DNA from 4 places in the Brenneria populi genome. Region 2 is predicted to be linked to each of the others. Evidence: predicted binding sites of a transcription regulator. Region 2 holds the regulator's gene; each other region holds the start of a gene.
What was found. The regulator PurR, encoded in region 2, represses purine synthesis genes. The targets are predictions, from matches to a motif close to CANGCAAACGTTTGCNTG.

Region 1 (2,192 bases), on a different contig from region 2:
AGACTGCACCCATTCATGCGAAGCGGTATATTTTAGTTCTGCTGGTACATCGCTCATTGCCACTTTCTCCTTCCTTCACAAAACGATTAAAATTGGCCGCATACTCTAATGCCGATCGTTTAAACATCGAGATACACGGGGCGACCGGTCGCCTCTGATACCGATGGGGTAGCGTTAATATTGCACCAGCGGTTTTCCGGCGCGGACAAAGCCCGGCCGGGTGACATGCACCAGCAGCTCGCGGTTACGGATCTGGACAATCGCCTGCTCGCCGATCCCGGCAGGAACGCGCGCCAGCGCAATGCTCAGACCCAGCGTAGGCGAAAAGGATCCGCTGGTAATCACCCCTTCCCGCATCACCCCTTCACTATCCGTGAAGCGCACGGGCAGATCGTTGCGCAGCACGCCCTTTGCGGTCATCACCAGCCCGACCAGCTGTTCGGTGCCTTTTTCACGCTGACGCTCCAGAGCCTCACGACCGATAAACTGGCGATCTTCCGGCTGCCAGGCGATCGTCCAGCCCATATTGGCGGCCAGCGGCGAAACGCCTTCATCCATATCCTGTCCGTAGAGATTCATTCCGGCCTCCAGCCGCAGCGTGTCGCGCGCCCCCAATCCGCACGGTTTGACCCCGGCGGACAACAGCCGCCGCCACAGTGAAACCACCTGCTCTTTCGGCAGCGCGATCTCATAGCCGGCTTCACCAGTATAACCCGTTGTCGCGATGAAAAAATCATCAGCCTGCACGCCGAAAAACGGCTTCATCCCCGCAATTTTCGCCCGCTGGGAATCATTGAGCAGGCTCTGCACCTTGGTCTGCGCCTGCGGCCCCTGAACGGCCACCAGGGCCAAATCCTGGCGTTCGCGCACGTCGACCATAAAAGGTTCGGCGTGCCGGGCTATCCAGGCCAAATCTTTCTCACGGGTGGCCGAGTTCACCACCAGCCGGAAATACTCTTCCGTGATGAAATACACGATCAGATCGTCGATAACCCCGCCGGACGCATTCAGCATGGCGGTATAGAGCGCCTTGCCGGGCTGAGTGAGCCTGGCGACATCGTTCGCCAGCAGATAGCGCAGAAACTCGCGGGTTCTGGCGCCGCGCAAGTCCACGATGGTCATATGGGATACGTCAAACATACCGGCATCGCGACGGACGCTGTGATGTTCATCGAGCTGGGAGCCGTAATGCAGCGGCATCATCCAGCCGTGAAAATCAACCATTTTGGCGCCGTCCGCCAGGTGCTGTTGATATAACGGAGTCTGCTTAGCCATGATTTCCCTCTGTTCGGAGCACTGCGTTCGGGCGCTGACAGCCGCCACGCAAACGATATCTTGATAATGAACTTACCACCGAAACGCCGGTTAAACTATCCCCTCAGACATAAGATAATCTATATGGAAAACACCTTCCGCCGCACGGGGGCAAATCACCGGAAACAGAAAGATAATTTAAAAAATAAATGATAATCAGTATAAAAAATTGTATTTTTGGATAAAAAATAAAATTATCGCCATGAAAAATGGATTACATGATAATTAATCGCGGAGAAAAAACGCCCCATGCATTAATTAAAATAATGCGAAAAATACACCAAAATTAGATTATTTCACCCAAACCCGCCGGCGGCGGCGGGCGATTGGCCGACGGCCGGCGCCATTCACGATGAAATAACGCCGGCTATTGCGGAATATTCTCCTCAATACGCTGTATCAGGTAAGGAAAAAACGGATTGGAGGAGAGCCGCAGTAGCGTATCCAGATCCACCACCAGCACCGAACGCTCTCCTCTGGCCGCAATCATGCCCAGCGGCAAACCGAACTCGCGGGGATGCTGCGAAAAACGGCCATACAGGGAGTCGCTATCCGGAAAGGGCAAGGCGACGTGCGACAGCGAGTAGACATCGCGCGGATAATCAATGCCCAGATCGCGCGAACTGCCCCGCGTCTCCCCCGCTTTCACATCGAAAGCGACGGCATGCGCGCTGTCCGGCGCCGCGTTGGCAATCACCGTGGTGTCATAACGGCGCGGCGCCTGCGGCAGCAGTTGGCCGACGGCGCGATCAGCGGAATCACGCAGTAACGGCCCGAAGTTGATGGTGCGATTCACGTCAAACAGCACCAGTTGGCTGCCGTTCGCCGGCAAAAGATCGTAAAACGCCGAAACCACCGCCTGGGTGCTCACGGTGAAG
Region 2 (2,192 bases):
CGGCGATGACGCGCACAATGTCTTTCAGATGGTGGGGGACCTTTTTATCCAGACCGGCGCGCAGTATGCGATGAAAGAATATATCCAGCCTGTCGCATTCCCACCATCCGTCCATATAGCTTTCGCCCAATCCCAGAGAGCCTTCACGCAATACGCGTTTAAAAAAATCGGGATTTTTTACCTTAATATCAAAAGGGCGGGAGCCGTTGATTTTGATATCGGCCGTGTCCAGCATTTCACGAACAATTTGAAACCAGGAGTCGCCACGGCTTCCTACTCCTTCTACGTCCTCTACACACGATGAACTCATAATTTCTCCCTACCTTGCTGCTCACGGTGAAAAACGGCAAGGAAAGCATAGACAATTTTTTACCCAATATCGGCATCGGTGGGTATCACCCATCGTCTACCCTCTGAATAACAAGAGGAAAATGAAGAGAAAAAGCCGGTACGCAAATACGTAGGGGCACTCATCCTTAAAATAAATACGCACATCCGATATGCGCTCGCACTATACCCTTCATACTTCGAGCCGCAGGCGCGTTGATGAAGAGTCGTTTATCTGAACAAGCTCATCGGGCGCACCCCTGCCGCTTTCCTGCGTTCGACATCTGTTGGGTATCAAGGATAGTGAATAAAAGAGATAAAAATGCTTGTTGTCGTTGAACCGCTAATTAGTTTATGACTGCTTCAGCCAGGGTACAAGTATAAATTGGCTGAAGCAGAGTAGGGGCATATGGCTTTGGCAGGGGATAAAACCGCGTGCGTTCTCAGGAATAGCGGCGATAATCGCGGAACGGGCCGTCGGCGACGGAACGGCGCTCGATTAGCGTAGGGTGAACCTCGATGACCTGTGCCTCTTCGCGTTTGCTGGTGATACGGTCTAAAAGCATCGACAGGGCGGACTGTCCCAGGCGTTCTTTCGGCTGGTGAATAGTGGTCAGCGCCGGAGTGAAAAAGCGGGCGTGGCGCACATTGTCGTAGCCGATGACTGATATATCCTGAGGAACGCGCAGCCCTAACTCATCCGCCGCGCAGATTGCGCCCATCGCCATAATATCTCCGCCGCAGAAAACGGCCGTGGGGCGATGTTTCTGCGCCAGAATTTGCTGCATCGCTTTATAGCCGGATTCGGGCTCGAAATCGCCTTGCACGATCCATTCATCATGAATCTGAATCTCGGCGTCTTTCAGCGCTTTTAAAAAGCCGAGATAGCGTCCGCTGCCGGTATTCCGCTCCAGGGTACCGTGAATGGCGCCGATCTCCCGGTGACCGCGTTCGATAAGATAACGCCCCGCCATATAGCCGCCTTCAAAAGCGTTATCAATAATGGTATCGGTAAAATCGCTGTGGGCTTCGCCCCAATCCATCACCACCATCGGAATACTGCGGTAGTCTTCCAGCATGGCGAGTAATTTAGGCGGGTATTCGGCGCACATCACCAGCAGGCCGTCGACGCGCTTTTGCGCCAGCATCGAGAGATAGGCGCGCTGCTTATCGATGTCGTTATGCGAATTGCACAAAATCATCGTGTAGCCTTTGGCATAGCAGCCGTTTTCCACGGCTTCGATGATCTCCGCAAAGTAGGGCGCTTCGCTGGAGGTCGCCAGCAGGCCGATGGACTTGGTGTTATTCACCTTAAGGCTGCGCGCCACGGCGCTGGGGGAGTAGTGTAATTCTTTAATGGCGGCCCTGACGGCCGCTTTGGTTTCTTCGGCGACGAAACGTGTTTTATTTATCACGTGCGATACGGTTGTGGTCGAAACGCCCGCGCGCTTCGCCACATCTTTGATCGTTGCCATGTAACAATGACTCCTAACCGACTCGTTATGGTCGTATGTATATAGTTAATCGTTTGCCTGCGTTTAACGTTCTCTTTCTATGTAAAAAAACAGAATTTCACAGGGAGAATGCCGAATGTTGTACCTGAAGGGGCAAGGCTGACTTTTTCAACCAATACGCGGCGTGTCGTCAAACAGCGAATTTTGTCCGATCTGACACGAAAGTGAAAGCGGTAATTTATCTATTAGTGATACGCCGGTACGAGTTTTTTTAGTCGGGCTATGAAACAATTGCTATTGTTATATAAGACCTGCTTTCGCCCGCCATAAAGTTCCGGCGTTAAAGTCGGTTAATATTTTTTCTGTTCATTTTTGTAACAAAGGAGATGCCGATGGATGCCGATCTGAAAA
Region 3 (2,192 bases), on a different contig from region 2:
CGGCAAGCATAACGACCAAAAGACTCATTCCGAGGTACTTCACTACATTCGGCATAGGGTTCTCTTTCTGTTGCTGGAACGGATAAATCATTATCGCACGCTATTCCGCGAGTAAAAACAAGCGGATTGTTGTCACAAACCATAAATTCAGACGCGTAGCCTAGCAGCGTTTCGCCGCCCTATTCGGCCGGCAAAACGCCGTTTAGCGGCGGTTTTCCACTGATAGATAAGGCATGCCGGGCTGCCGCTCGCTCAGGCGTTTCAGCGCCATATTCAGCATCACGCCGTACATCGGCAGAAAGAACAGCATGCTTATCAATAGTTTAAACGTATAGTCCACCATGGCGATTTCAACCCAGTTGGCGGACATAAAGGGATCGGTGCTGCGGTAAAACGCAATAAAGAAAAAAGCCAGCGTATCGCTGAGATTGCCGAACAGCGTCGAAACGGCGGGGGCCACCCACCAGGCGTTACGCTGGCGCAGCCGGTTAAAGACGTGAACATCCAGAATTTGCCCCAGGACATAGGCCATAAAGCTGGCGATGGCGATGCGGGCGACCACGATATTGACCTGTCCCAACGCGCTGAACGACTGCCATTCTCCCTGATAAAACAGCACGGAGATCAGATAGGACACCAGCAGCGCGGGCACCATAACGGTCAGGATGATGCGGCGGGCCAACGGCGCGCCGAAAATCCTCACCGTTAGGTCGGTAGCCAGGAAAATAAACGGAAAGGTAAACGCGCCCCAGGTGGTGTGAAAACCGAAAATCGACACCGGAAGCTGCACCAGATAATTACTGGATGTGATGATCAGAATATGAAATAGCGAAAGCCATACCAGCGCCGTCAGCCGCTGTTGGGCGGTAAATCGATACATGTCTGCGACCTTTTTGGTTATTGGGGTGAGGGAACCCAAGAAATATTTCGCGCGGCCATGCCGCACGTCTGTGCATGCGCGCCGCATGATACGCATTTATCTTCGCAATGCAATGGTTGTTTTTTGCGCAAACGTTGTCGTGGCTTGCGCCTGAAAATCCCCGGCGTAAACTATGCTGGTTTTATTTATTGCTCCTTAACTGCAGAGAACGTTGATGACCGATCCTTTCGCCAATCCCGATAAGACCCTTGATGCGCAGGGATTACGCTGTCCCGAACCCGTGATGATGGTACGCAAAACGGTACGCCAGATGGGTCCCGGACAAACGCTATTGATCCTGGCGGACGATCCGGCGACAACCCGCGATATTCCCGGATTCTGCCGGTATATGGACCATCGCCTGCTGGCGCAGGCGACCGAACGGTTGCCCTATCGCTATTTGCTGCGTAAGGGCGGCTAACCGCCCGTCTCCGGCGTCAGGAGATAACCCCCTGACGCCGCCGAGGATCTCTATCCATCCCGTTTTTTCAGCAACCGCAAAGCGTTGGCCGTGACCAATGCCGTGGCGCCGGAGTCCGCCAGCACCGCCAGCCACAGGCCGGTTATCCCCAGCACGCTGGTGATGAGAAACAGCGCCTTCAGCCCCAGCGCAATCGTAATATTCTGCCGAATATTACGCTGCGTGGCCCGCGATAGACGGATCATCATGGCTAATCCGCCGAGGCGGCTGTGGGTTAGCGCGGCGTCCGCCGTTTCCAGCGCGACGTCGGTGCCGCCGCCCATGGCGATGCCGATGGCGGCCGCTTTCATCGCCGGGGCGTCATTAATGCCGTCCCCCACCATCGCCGTGGGGTGAAGGCGATTAAGCTCGCCGACCGCCGCCACTTTATCCGCCGGCAGCAGGCTGGCGCGGTACTCGATGCCCAACTCGCCGGCGATCGCCGCCGCCGCGCGGGGATTATCGCCCGTCAGCATAATGCAGCGAATGTTCAGCTCTCGCAGCGCGTCCAGCGCCGAGCCGGCGTCGTGACGCAATGTGTCGCGCAATGCCAGCAGCCCCATCACCAGGCGGTCTTCATGTACGACGACCGTCGTCTTCCCTTCATTTTCCAACGCTGCGACGCGCTGTCGCCAGTCGGCATCCAGCATATCCGCCGGTAGTTTGGCCGGAGAGCTAATCTGCAGACGCTTACCGGCAATCGTGCCTTCGACGCCGACGCCCGCCAGCGTCCGTAGATCGTCCGCGACAGGTAAAAATGCGCTGGTCGCCAGCGCCCGCTGCACGATGGCTTTTGCCAGCGGATGAGACGAG
Region 4 (2,192 bases), on a different contig from region 2:
ATGTTTTTGCTGACCAGATCCAGCAAAAACAGATGGTTGCTTGTTCCGCCGGACACCACGTCGTAGCCGCGGGACAGGAACACCTCGACCATAGCCTTGGCGTTCTTGGCGACCTGCTGCTGATAGACCTTGAATTCCGGCTCCATCGCCTCTTTCAGCGCCACGGCTTTACCGGCGATGACGTGCATCAGCGGGCCGCCCTGACCGCCGGGGAAAACGGCGGAGTTCAGTTTCTTATACAGATCTTCGTCGCCGCCTTTCGCCAAAATCAGGCCGCCGCGCGGGCCGGCCAGCGTTTTGTGCGTGGTGGTGGTTACGATATGCGCGTGAGGCACCGGAGACGGATACACATCAGCCGCGATCAGACCGGCGACGTGCGCCATATCGACAAACAGATAGGCGCCGATGCTATCGGCGATTTCACGCATTTTCGCCCAATCGACGACGCCGGAATAAGCGGAGAAACCGCCGACGATCATTTTGGGTTTATGGGTGCGGGCCAGCTCCGCCATCTCGTCGTAATCGATCTTGCCGTTTTCATCGATACCGTAAGGGATGACGTTATACAGTTTACCGGACAGGTTTACCGGCGAGCCGTGAGTCAGGTGGCCGCCGTGCGCCAAGTTCATACCCAGAATGGTATCGCCCGGCTGCAGCAGCGCGGTATAGACGGCGAAGTTTGCCTGAGAGCCGGAGTGAGGCTGAACATTGGCGTAATCTGCGCCGAACAGCGCTTTGGCGCGGTCGATAGCCAGCTGCTCAACGACGTCGACGTATTCACAGCCGCCGTAATAACGTTTGCCCGGATAGCCTTCAGCGTATTTGTTCGTTAGCTGAGAACCCTGCGCCTGCATGACTCGTGGGCTGGTATAGTTTTCAGACGCAATCAGTTCAATGTGCTCTTCCTGACGCACCACTTCTTGCTGCATTGCTTGCCACAGGTCGGCATCATAATCGGCAATGTTCATTTCACGCTTTAACATCCGCATCTCCTGACTCAGCTAACTTTCTATACTGGAATACAATCACCCTTTTGGGTACTGGCCTATAGTGTAAACCGTTTCTCCCTAATGAAGATAGGTCTTGACAGAGGTTTTTACGCAAACGATTGGCTTCAGGCGGCGCAAGGCCTGGAAGGATTTACGCCGCTGAACGGGAAACGGAGTTTTCTTCATTTCCAACCTGTTTTTTCTTCATCTTGGCGCAGAGAAGTTTAAACATCCCCCCGGAGCGGATTGGACGCATAATAAAAATCCTAAACTTTTAACGAAGTTAAGCGCATAAGTCATTTGGCGGCGTGTAAAATTGCAAAAAGTGTTTCCGACTCCCGCAACAAAGGATATGTCTAATCATGTTTAAACGTTTTTCTGAAGGAATGGCCTGCGCGATACTGTTTTCCGCCCCCTGGCTGCCGGCGTATGCGGCGCCCGCCGGCGCGCATAATGCAAAACAACCAAGCGCTATCGAGGCGCTATCAGGCGCCAGGCTGGGAGAGGAAACAACCCTGACGGGCCACGTCACGCATCGCGAAATTCACCTGCCCGCCACCATCATCATCCGGGATCAGCAGGGCCAGCGCCGGCAGGCGCAAACCGACGAAAAGGGAAACTATCATATTGATATTTCTGGATTGTCATCGCCACTGCGCCTTTTAGCCATCGAATCCGGCGGCACCAACTGCCAGCTCAGCAACGTCCCGCGGGCCATCTGCCTGAACGCCCTCGCCCCGTCGCTGCAATCCGGCCGCGACAATATCGTTAATATCAACCCGCTGACCGACCGCATCATCTCCGACGTGGCGGTTGCCGCGGGCTATCCCGGTCCGCAACAGCTGGCTGATGATTCAGCCTCTCCGACGCTGAATAGCGCCGCATGGAAAAAAGCCTATGCCGCATTTCACGCGGGATTCAATTCAGCGCTCAAGCAGACCGGCATCGCCGCGCCGGCGCGTTTCGACCCGCTGACTTATCCCGCCGCCCAGCAAGAATCCGTCACCAAAATCATCGATGTCATTAATCACAACCGTAATTATGACCCTAATACCGGGTACGCCGGATACACCGTGCTGACCGACGGCGTTTTTCGCCCGATTGTGGGTCGCTATGGACAGGGCGACTATGAACCATTGGATTACCCGTTCGCCCGCCGGCATCTGGACGCCATTCAAAAAGCGCAAATTCGTATCTTCCTGA

Region 1: the regulator PurR is predicted to act here: its motif matches at 1,321-1,338, upstream of gcvT (glycine cleavage system aminomethyltransferase GcvT).
Region 3: the regulator PurR is predicted to act here: its motif matches at 1,005-1,022, upstream of tusA (sulfurtransferase TusA).
Region 4: the regulator PurR is predicted to act here: its motif matches at 1,098-1,115, upstream of glyA (serine hydroxymethyltransferase).

The regions. Positions count from the first base shown of each region.
Region 1 is NZ_JAYWTM010000006.1:435,787-437,978, reverse strand. Features, by position in the region: gene gcvH (glycine cleavage system protein GcvH) at 1-57, opposite strand, end outside; gene gcvT (glycine cleavage system aminomethyltransferase GcvT) at 175-1,275, opposite strand; gene VSX58_RS09525 (alpha/beta hydrolase) at 1,682-2,192, opposite strand, start outside.
Region 2 is NZ_JAYWTM010000001.1:398,638-400,829, forward strand. Features, by position in the region: gene cfa (cyclopropane fatty acyl phospholipid synthase) at 1-310, opposite strand, end outside; gene purR (HTH-type transcriptional repressor PurR) at 771-1,802, opposite strand; gene cydH (cytochrome bd-I oxidase subunit CydH) at 2,174-2,192, shown strand, end outside.
Region 3 is NZ_JAYWTM010000009.1:202,298-204,489, reverse strand. Features, by position in the region: gene VSX58_RS12560 (DcrB family lipoprotein) at 1-55, opposite strand, end outside; gene VSX58_RS12555 (7-cyano-7-deazaguanine/7-aminomethyl-7-deazaguanine transporter) at 203-880, opposite strand; gene tusA (sulfurtransferase TusA) at 1,095-1,340, shown strand; gene VSX58_RS12545 (zinc/cadmium/mercury/lead-transporting ATPase) at 1,391-2,192, opposite strand, start outside.
Region 4 is NZ_JAYWTM010000007.1:146,488-148,679, reverse strand. Features, by position in the region: gene glyA (serine hydroxymethyltransferase) at 1-983, opposite strand, end outside; gene VSX58_RS10610 (GDSL-type esterase/lipase family protein) at 1,352-2,192, shown strand, end outside.